DNA from 3 places in the Aurantimonas sp. NFXS3 genome. Region 3 is predicted to be linked to each of the others. Evidence: predicted binding sites of a transcription regulator. Region 3 holds the regulator's gene; each other region holds the start of a gene.
What was found. Region 3 encodes LexA, which represses DNA repair genes until DNA is damaged. Its sites were predicted from a motif close to TGTTCNNNNTGTGTTCNG; they were not measured.
Positions count from the first base shown of each region.

Region 1 (3,275 bases), on a different contig from region 3:
GTGATGGTCGCCGGCATTGCCGTCGAGGGTGAACCACTCGCCGCCGAACTCGGCATTGGCGACGCTGCGGTCAGGGGTCGGCGTGCTGAGAACGTCGAACAGGCCGCGCAGGGTCTGGCCGGTACCGGCGATGCGGACGGTCTCGATCTCGACCGTCTTGTCGGCGGCGCGCCACAGATGGCCGACATCCGTCGGTCCCAGATCCTCGACCAGACGCATCGGCAGCGGCACGCGCTGGCCGGTCACCGCATCGTCGATCAGCGCCATGCCGGTCGCCGCCTCGGCGCCGTCGGACTTCTGGATCAGGAGACGCAGCATCGCCTCGTCGATGACGCCGTCCGCGACCATGCCGTGCCGGGCCTGGAAATCGCGGATGGCGCGCAGCGAGGACGCCGCGATGTGGCCGTCGAAGGCACCGGCATAGTCGCCGGTCCAGGACAGACGGATCTGCAGGCCCTTGCGGAAATCGAGATCGGTCTGGTCGTTGTAGGCGACGGCCAGTTGCGAGACCTGCGCGCCGAAAGACGGCGTCGCCATGGGCATGGTGCCCAGAGCCAGTACCGTCATCAAAACCCGCGCCGAGCGCCGCATGTCATCCCCCATCATCAACCGGTGACAGACAAGCAACGTAGGATGCGCGAAATCGATCCACGAGTCCTTTACTTTTTCTTAATATGGTTGCGAATGCAATTCTTCCTGCGACTGACGAAAGTTCCGCCAGTAGACATCCGGCCTGTTGCTGTCGGCTTCAGATCGCGTTCAGACGGCGCCCGGCGCCGTGCGTGTCACCGGCCCGGCGGCCGTTCCGTCATCGCCGAGTTCGGCCGCCTCGATCCGCTCGCCGCGCCGCATCAGCTTGTCGGTCGACACCAGGATCTGGTCGATGTCGCGGCCCGCCTGCCCGAAATGCGTGCGCAGCGCCGACACCCTGGCGTCGAGCCGGACGAGATCCTCGCCCAGAAGCCGGACCTCCTTCTGGATGCGCCCCGCCTCGGCCCGCATCCGGGCATCCTTGAGAATCGCCTGCACCACCTGGATCGACAGGAGCAGCAGCGATGGCGAGACGATCACCACCCGCGCCCGGTAGGCCTTCTGGACGATATCCTCGAAACGCTCGTGCAGTTCGGCGAACACCGCCTCGGACGGCACGAACAGGAAGGCCGTGTCCTGGGTCTCGCCGGGGATCAGATATTTGTCGGCGATGGCCCGCACATGCACGTCCATGTCGCGGCGCATCCGGCTGGCGGCGAAGGTCCGCGCCTCGTCGCTCTCGGCCTCGCGCAGGGCGGTGAAGGCCTCCAGCGGGAACTTCGCGTCGATCGCCAGCGACGGAGCGCCGTTCGGCATGCGGATCAGGCAGTCCGGTCGCTTGCCGTTCGACAGGGTCGCCTGGAAGGAATAGGCGGCCGAGGGCAGCGCGTCGGCGACGATCGCCTGCATCCGCCCCTCGCCGAAGGCGCCACGGCTCTGCTTGTTGGAGAGAATGTCCTGCAGGCGGACGACCTCGCCGGCAAGCCCGCGGATCTCGCCCTGCGCCCGGTCGATCACCGCCAGCCGTTCGGTCAGGGCGGTCAGCGAGGCGCTGGTGGCCGTGCCGGTCTCGCGGATCGACTGGCCGACGCGGGTGGACAGCCCGTCGAGCCGTTCGGCGAGCGTGCGGGTCAGGTCCGCCTGCCGCGAGCCGATGATCTCGGCCATGGTCTGCATGCGGCCGGTGATCTCGGCCTGGGAGCGCAGCACCGCGTCGAGCCGCTCCGACGCCTCGCTGTCGCTGCGGTCGGCATGATCGCCCGCCTCCCGCGCGGCGCGGCTGGCCCGCCGCCACAGGACGAAGAACAGGGCCGCCAGCCCTGCCAGCAACGCTTCGGCCAGCGTCAGCGGATGATCGCCGAGAAAGATGACGGGAGCCGAGAAGGCTGCGGCGAAGGCGGCGCTGTCCATGACCGAACTCTAGCGGGCGACCCTTAACGAATCGGGACCAAAACGCGAACATAGACCATCCCGCCCCACCTGACGACGGCGGAGCCATCATCCGGACCGGCGGAAAGCCGGCCGGGGCCTTCATCCGAGATTGACCGGCTTCGTGCCAGCCATTACCTGAACGCCATGACGATCAAGCCCCTCATCATCCTGCCAGACCCGGTTCTGCGCCAGACCTCCAAGCCTGTCGAAACGGTCGACGACCAGGTGCGTCGCCTCGCCGACGACATGCTGGAGACGATGTACGACGCCCCCGGCATCGGCCTTGCCGCCATCCAGATCGGCGAGCCGCTGCGCATGATGGTGATCGACGTCTCCAAGGAAGAGGAGGAGAACGCGCCGCGCATCTTCCTCAATCCGGAGATCCTGACGACCTCCGACGCGGTCAGCGTCTACGAGGAAGGCTGCCTGTCGATCCCGGACTATTACGCCGAGGTCGAACGGCCGGCCGAGGTCACGGTGCGCTATCTCGGCCTCGACGGGAAGATGCACGAGGAAACCGCTGACGGCATCCTGGCGACCTGTGTACAGCACGAGCTGGACCATCTGAACGGCGTCCTGTTCATCGACCACATCTCCAAGCTGAAGCGCGACATGGTAGTGAAGAAGTTCACCAAGGCCGCCCGCAGGACCGCCTGAGCGACGCGGAGGGGACCATGGCGCTGCGCGTCGTCTTCATGGGAACGCCGGCCTTCTCGGTGCCGACGCTCGCCGCCCTGGCGGCGGCCGGTCACGACATCGCCGCCGTCTACACCCAGCCGCCGCGCAAGGCCGGCCGCCGCGGCCTGACGCTGACGCCCTCGCCGGTTCAGCGCGAGGCCGAACGGCTCGGCCTGCCCGTGCGTTCGCCGCTGAATTTCAAGGACCCGGCCGATCGCGAGGCCTTCGCCGCCCTCGACTGCGACGTCGCCGTGGTGGTCGCCTACGGGCTGCTCCTGCCCCAGGCGGTGCTCGACATGCCCCGCCAGGGCTGTCTCAACGGCCACGGCTCGCTGCTCCCGCGCTGGCGCGGTGCCGCGCCGATCCAGCGCGCCATCGAGGCGGGCGATGCCGAAACCGGCATGATGGTCATGCGAATGGAAGCCGGCCTCGACACCGGCCCGGTTGCGTTGACCGCCGAAACCCTGATCGCCGCGACCGACACGACCGCCGAGCTGCACGACAGGCTGGCGGAGATCTGCGCGACACTGATGGTCGAGGCGCTCGACAAGCTCGAAGCCGGCACCCTGACCTTCGAGGACCAGGATTCGATCGCCGCCCGCACCGGCCGCGCGCCAATCTATGCCGCCAAGATC
Region 1 covers NZ_JAGDDZ010000004.1:67,684-70,958, forward strand. Annotated here, with positions in the region: gene J3367_RS12645 (serine protease) at 1-567, opposite strand, end outside; gene J3367_RS12650 (DNA recombination protein RmuC) at 760-1,941, opposite strand; gene def (peptide deformylase) at 2,107-2,619, shown strand; gene fmt (methionyl-tRNA formyltransferase) at 2,637-3,275, shown strand, end outside.
Region 1: the regulator LexA is predicted to act here: its motif matches at 1,975-1,992, upstream of J3367_RS12650 (DNA recombination protein RmuC).

Region 2 (3,275 bases), on a different contig from region 3:
TCCGACCAACTTCACCTTCCCGGCCGGCTGCTACATCTGCGAGGTCGAGGTGGATCCGGAGACCGGCACCACCGAGATCGTGCAGTTCGTCGCGGCCGACGATTTCGGCCGGGTTATCAATCCGATGATCGTCGAGGGACAGGTGCATGGCGGTCTCGCCCAGGGCATCGGCCAGGCTTTGCTGGAAGGCGCCCATTACGACGAGACCGGCCAGCTCGTGACGGCGTCCTACATGGACTATGCCATGCCGCGGGCCTGGGATCTGCCGATGTTCGACGTGTCGACCAACGAGACGCTGTGCCCCGGCAATCCGCTCGGCATGAAGGGCTGCGGCGAGGCCGGCGCGATCGGTTCGCCGCCGGCCGTCATCAACGCCATCACCGATGCCATCGGCAACAACGACCTGACCATGCCGGCGACGCCGCAGAAGGTGTGGCGGGCGCTCCACGCCGTCACCTGACGGCGGCCTGATCGTCCGGCGGCCGCAGACTGGCCGCCGGCAGCCTTCCGGGACCCCTGGTCCCATCGAGACAGCCGCGCCGCGCGGCCCGCGCCTGGACAGGACAGGCGCGACCCGGCGCCAAGGGAGACCTGAGATGTACGAGACCACCTATCATCGCCCCTCGACCCTCGACGAGGCCGTCCGGCTGGTCGGCGACAGCGGCGGGGAGGGCAAGTTCCTCTCCGGCGGGATGACGTTGATCCCGACCATGAAGCAACGCCTCGCCGCCCCGACGGCGCTGGTCGATCTGCGCCACGTCGCCGAGCTCAAGGGCATCAGCGTCGAGGGCCGCTCGATCCGCATCGGCGGTGGCACGACCCATGCCGAGATCGCTGCCCATGAGGGCATCAAGTCGACCTGTCCGGGCTTTGCCTCGCTGGCCGGGCTGATCGGCGACATTGCCGTGCGCCACATGGGCACGATCGGCGGCTCGGTCGCCAATTACGATCCGGCCGCCGATTATCCGGCCGCCCTGAAGGCGATGGGCGCGACGATCCACACCTCCAAGCGCGAAATGCCGGCGGACGAATTCTTCGTCAGCCTGTTCGAGACCGCGCTGGAAGAGGACGAGATCGTCACCGCGGTGTCCTTCGAGGCGCCGGACCAGTGCGGCTACGAGAAGTTTCGCAACCCGGCCTCGCGCTACGCCATGTGCGGCGTATTCGTCGCCAAGCGTGGCGATGGCGTGAAGGTCGGCGTCACCGGCGCGGGCTCGAACGGCACGTTCCGCTGGGAAGCCGCCGAGCAGGCGCTGTCGGCGAATTTCGACGGCTCCGCCATTGAGGGGCTGTCGGTCGATCCGAGCGACATGCTGGCCGATCTGCACGGCTCGTCGGATTACCGGGCCAACCTCGTCAAGGTCGTCACCAAGCGCGCGGTCGCCAAGGCGCAGTCGCACTAGGCTTCGGCAACCCTTCCATGATGCGACGGCCGGGCTTCAGCCCGGCCGTTTTCGTTTGTGGGCTCGTACAGGATGGCGCCTCGCATCTAGCGCAGCCCGAAGCGCTTGGAGCGGCTCCGGAGTGACCACCTGCGACAGCCTGTAGCAGGGCAATCCGGCCGCGACCGCTCGCAGGAACATTCCGAGAACCCTATACAGGCGGGATGGCCAAGACCACACTCATCGACAAGCTGGCGATCCTCTCGGACGCCGCCAAATACGACGCCTCCTGCGCGTCCAGCGGCTCGACCCGCCGCGACTCGTCGAAGTCCGGCGGCATCGGCTCGACCGAAGGCTCGGGCATCTGCCATGCCTACGCTCCGGACGGGCGCTGCATCTCGCTGCTCAAGATCCTGATGACGAATTTCTGCGTCTATGACTGCGTCTATTGCGTCAATCGCTCGTCGTCGAACGTGCCGCGGGCGCGTTTTTCGGTGCAGGAGGTCGTCGACCTGACGATGTCCTTCTACCGGCGCAACTACATCGAGGGGCTGTTTCTCTCCTCCGGCATCATCCGCAGCTCCGACTACACGATGGAGGAGATGGTCCGGATCGCCCGCAAGCTGCGGCTGGAGGAGAATTTCCGCGGCTACATCCACCTGAAGACGATCCCCGACGCCGCACCGGCGCTGATCGAGGAGGCGGGGCTGTTCGCCGACCGCCTGTCGATCAACATCGAGCTGCCGACCGACGTGACACTGGAAGCCTTCGCGCCGGAAAAGAACCCGCGCGATATCCGCAGGTCGATGGGGCATCTGCGCGCCAAGATCGAGGAGCACAAGGGCGAGAAGCGGGACCGTGCCAAGCCGAAGCGCTTTTCGCCCGGCGGCCAGTCGACCCAGATGATCATCGGCGCCGACGGATCGGACGACGACGCGATCCTTGGCCGGTCGGAAAATCTCTACGGCAATTATCATCTGAAGCGCGTCTATTACTCGGCCTTCTCGCCGATCCCCGACGCCTCGAGCCGGCTGCCGCTCTCCAAGCCGCCGCTGATGCGCGAGCACCGGCTTTACCAGGCCGACTGGCTGATGCGCTTCTACGGCTTCGACCGCGGCGAAATCGTCGCGGGCGGCGACGGGGGCATGCTGGATCTGGCGATCGACCCGAAGCTCGCCTGGGCGCTGAAGCATCGCGAGCGGTTTCCCGTCAACGTCAACCGTGCCGACCGCGAGATGCTCTTGCGGGTGCCGGGTCTCGGCACGCGGGCGGTGAACCGCATCCTGTCGACGCGGCGGCATCGCAGCCTGCGCCTCGACGACGTGGCGCGGCTCTGCCAGTCGGTGGACAAGGTTCGGCCGTTCATCGAGGCGCTCGACTGGTCGCCGGGCGCGGCGACGGACAGCGCCGGTTTGCGCGAACGCTTCGTGCCGAAGGTGCAGCGGACGGCCCAGCTCGAACTGTTCTGAGCGTCGCGCCTTACACAAGCCGCCGACCGGGCCGCGGGGCATCGGCGGGAACCGCGGCACCGTCATGCAGGTTTCATTTCGTCCCGCAGGCGAGCCCGATCCCATGTATGTTGCGTGTCTTTCCTTCTCCGCCGATTTCGACGCGTGGCGCCAGGCGGCGCGCACGGCGCTGGCGCTCGGCGTGCCGCCGGATGAGATGAGCTTCACGGTCGGTGACGAAACCGCGGGCCTCTTCGCCGAGCCGCTGCCCCCGGCGCCCGCCGGCGCGCCGCAGCCGACCGCGCCGAAGGCGTTTCCCGAACTGGCGGCCAAGCTGGTCTGCCATGCCGATGCCGACCGCTTCGTCTTCGCCTATCGCCTGCTGTGGCGCCTGCAACGCGAAAAGAAGCTCCTGGAGATCGCGTCGGACCCGGACATCCTGCGC
Region 2 covers NZ_JAGDDZ010000001.1:153,568-156,842, forward strand. Annotated here, with positions in the region: gene J3367_RS00630 (xanthine dehydrogenase family protein molybdopterin-binding subunit) at 1-460, shown strand, start outside; gene J3367_RS00635 (FAD binding domain-containing protein) at 597-1,403, shown strand; gene J3367_RS00640 (putative DNA modification/repair radical SAM protein) at 1,607-2,851, shown strand; gene J3367_RS00645 (UdgX family uracil-DNA binding protein) at 2,955-3,275, shown strand, end outside.
Region 2: the regulator LexA is predicted to act here: its motif matches at 1,576-1,593, upstream of J3367_RS00640 (putative DNA modification/repair radical SAM protein).

Region 3 (3,275 bases):
TCGGTTGCCTGCCTCACCATCTACGACATGGCCAAGGCGGTCGACCGCTCCATGACCATCAGCGGCATCCGCCTGCTGGCGAAATCCGGCGGCCGCTCCGGCGACTGGTCGGCGGACGCCGCGTCGTGAGTCTCATCCCCGTCGAGGAGGCCTATCGTCTCCTCGTCGAGGACGCCCGGCCCCTCGCCCGAACCGAGACGCTGCCGCTGCGCGACGCCTCGGGCCGCATTCTGGGCGCGGACCTCGCCTCGCTGCGCACCCAGCCGGCCTTCGACGCCTCCGCCATGGACGGCTACGCGGTCCGCGCCGCCGACCTCGGCGACGAAGCGCCCTTCCCCTCCCTGCGGCTCGTCGGCGAATCGGCCGCCGGCCACGCCTATGACGGCACGCTGCAGCCGGGCGAGACCATCCGCATATCCACCGGCGCGCCGGTTCCCGCTGGCGCCGACGCCATCCTGATCCAGGAGAACGCCCACCGTCGGGACAGCACGGTCACCGCGACGGCGCCGGTCGTCGTCGGCCAGCACATCCGCCCGGCGGGAATCGATTTCGCCGCGGGCACGCCGCTTCTCACCGCCGGCACCGTGCTGACCCCGGGCGCCATCGCGCTGGCCGCCAGCGGTGGTCATCCGTCGATCCCGGTACGCGGCCGGCCCCGCGTGGCGATCCTGGCGACCGGCGACGAACTCGTCCTGCCCGGCGAACCCATCGGTCCGTCGCAGATCGTCGCCTCCAACACCTTCGGTGTCGCCGCACTGGTGCGCGAGGCCGGCGGCCTGCCGCTGAATTGCGGGATCGCGCCCGACCGCGAAGCGGCCATCGATGCCCAGCTGACACAGGCGATCGCGGACGGCGCCGACATCTTCGTCACCATCGGCGGCGCATCGGTCGGCGACCACGATCTCGTCGGCAAGGTCTTCGCCGCTCATGGCGTCTCCCTCGACTTCTGGAAGGTGGCCATGCGACCCGGCAAGCCGCTGATGGCCGGCAGGCTGGGCGACATGCGGGTCGTCGGCCTGCCCGGCAACCCCGCCTCCTCCATGGTCGCCGCGACCCTGTTCCTGGCACCGCTGGTTCGGCGCCTCGCAGGCCGTCCCGCGCGTCCGCTGTACCGCCGGGGTATTCTCGCCGCGCCGATGCCGGACAATGGCGACCGCACGGATTTCGTGCGCGCCCGGATCGAACCGGACGGCGCCGGCCCACCCCGCATCGTGCCGTTGTCGCGGCAGGATTCCTCGCTGCTGTCGATCTATGCCGCGGCCGATGCGCTGCTCGTCCGCCCTGTCCGCGCCGCACCGGCCGAAGCGGGCGATCCCTGCGATTACGTCCCCCTGACGGCGCTGGAGCCACTTGCGGAACACAACTAGAACAGATAGGTTTGTTCAGGTTTTGTTTTGAGGAGTCGCCCGGATGCTGACGCGCAAGCAGCACGATCTTCTGGTCTTCGTGAACGATCGGGTGCGCGAGACTGGTGTGCCCCCGTCCTTCGATGAAATGAAGGACGCGCTGGACCTGCGGTCCAAGTCCGGCATTCACCGCCTGATCACCGCGCTCGAGGAGCGGGGCTTCATCCGCCGCCTGCCCAACCGGGCCCGCGCGCTGGAAATCCTGAAACTGCCCGAGTCGATTCAGGGCAACCGCCCGGCCCCAGTCGGGCGCACCGGCTTCAAGCCGAGCGTCATCGAAGGCAGCCGCGACGCGGCCCGGCCCGCACCCGCGGCTCAGCCGGCGCCGGCCAAGGCGTCCGCCTCGACGGCCATTCCTGTCATGGGGCGCATTGCCGCCGGCGTGCCGATCTCGGCCATCCAGCACAACACCCATTCCATCGTCGTTCCGCCGGATATGCTGGGCAGCGGCGAGCATTACGCCCTCGAAGTGAAGGGCGATTCGATGATCGAGGCCGGCATTCTCGACGGCGACACGGTGGTCATCCGCCGGGGGGACACCGCGACTCCGGGCGAGATCGTGGTCGCCCTCGTCGACGACGAGGAAGCGACGCTCAAGCGATTCCGCCGTCGCGGCGACACCATCGCGCTGGAGGCGGCAAATCCGGCCTATGAAACCCGGATCTTTGGCTCGGACAGGGTCAAGGTCCAGGGCAAGCTGATCGGCCTGATCCGCCGCTACTGACCGCTCCGGACGCGACGCGGTCGGCGCAGAACGGGTGATAGGGCCTCGCGACTTGCGCCCGAAGCGTTGAGGCCCGAAACCGGCTCGTCCTCGCTCAGGGCGCAGTCGTCGCGGTTCGGCCTGCGCTGGCCGAGCCGCCATTGCTGACGGTCGCCGACGCGGGTTGCGTGACAGGCACCTGCGGGTCCGGTGCAGCAGGCTTGCGCCAATATTCCGGCCAGGGCGCCAGCCGATGGACGTTCCAGCGTTCGGGTGGATCGCTGATTGCCTGCACGATGCGGGGCCGGCCTGTCGCCGCCTCCCGGCCGATCGCCAGCGAGCCGGTCCGCCGCAGCGTGCGCAGCGTCACCAGAGCCGCGCCGGACCGGCATTCGGCAAGCCGGATCGCCCGTGAGACGATGGCAACATCCGCCTCGTCGCAGGCATTGCCCGTGCGGGCATAATCCTCCGTCCAGACCACCCGCAGGCCGCCGCGCGTGGTGAAGCGGCAGTATTTGGCCGCGCACTCGGCGGGAATCGTCGCACGGATCCGCTCGGTGTCCGTGCCCCGCGGCGCCCGCGCCTCGAAGGCCCGCTCCCATTGTTCCGCGATGAAACCGCTGGGCCTTGCACGAAGGAAAGCAAGCTGGCCCTCCGCCGCGAGAGTCGCGACCTCCTTGCCGTCCTCGAAGATCAGCAGTTCCGGTGGGACCGTCCTGTCGGGCGCTGCGACGAATCCGGCGAGTGCCAGCGGCAGGCCAAGCCAGCGCAACCGGCTTGCCAGACAGGACGCGGTGAGGATCGCCGCCGTCAGCAGCAGAAGTCCCGATGCGGTCATGCGTCCGATCGCCTGGTCCGGCAGCCAGGCATAGACGTTGCGGGCGATCTCGAAGACGAGCCAGAGGCCGGCACCCATCGCCTGGAACGGCCAGGCGTCGAGCCCGAACGGAATCAGCAGCGTTCCCACCAGCGCCAGCGGCATGATCCACAGCGTGAACAGCGGCATGGTCAGGAGATTGGCGACGAAGCCGAAGGCCGCCATCCGGTGGAAGTGATAGGCGGCATAAGGCGCGGTCGCCGATCCCGCGAGAAGCGACGTGACCATGATCGCAGAGAGCGCGACGAGGATCTTGCCGGCGACGCCCCTATCCGTCTCGCGGCCGCGT
Region 3 covers NZ_JAGDDZ010000005.1:137,119-140,393, forward strand. Annotated here, with positions in the region: gene moaC (cyclic pyranopterin monophosphate synthase MoaC) at 1-129, shown strand, start outside; gene glp (gephyrin-like molybdotransferase Glp) at 126-1,367, shown strand; gene lexA (transcriptional repressor LexA) at 1,411-2,130, shown strand; gene J3367_RS15060 (ComEC/Rec2 family competence protein) at 2,225-3,275, opposite strand, start outside.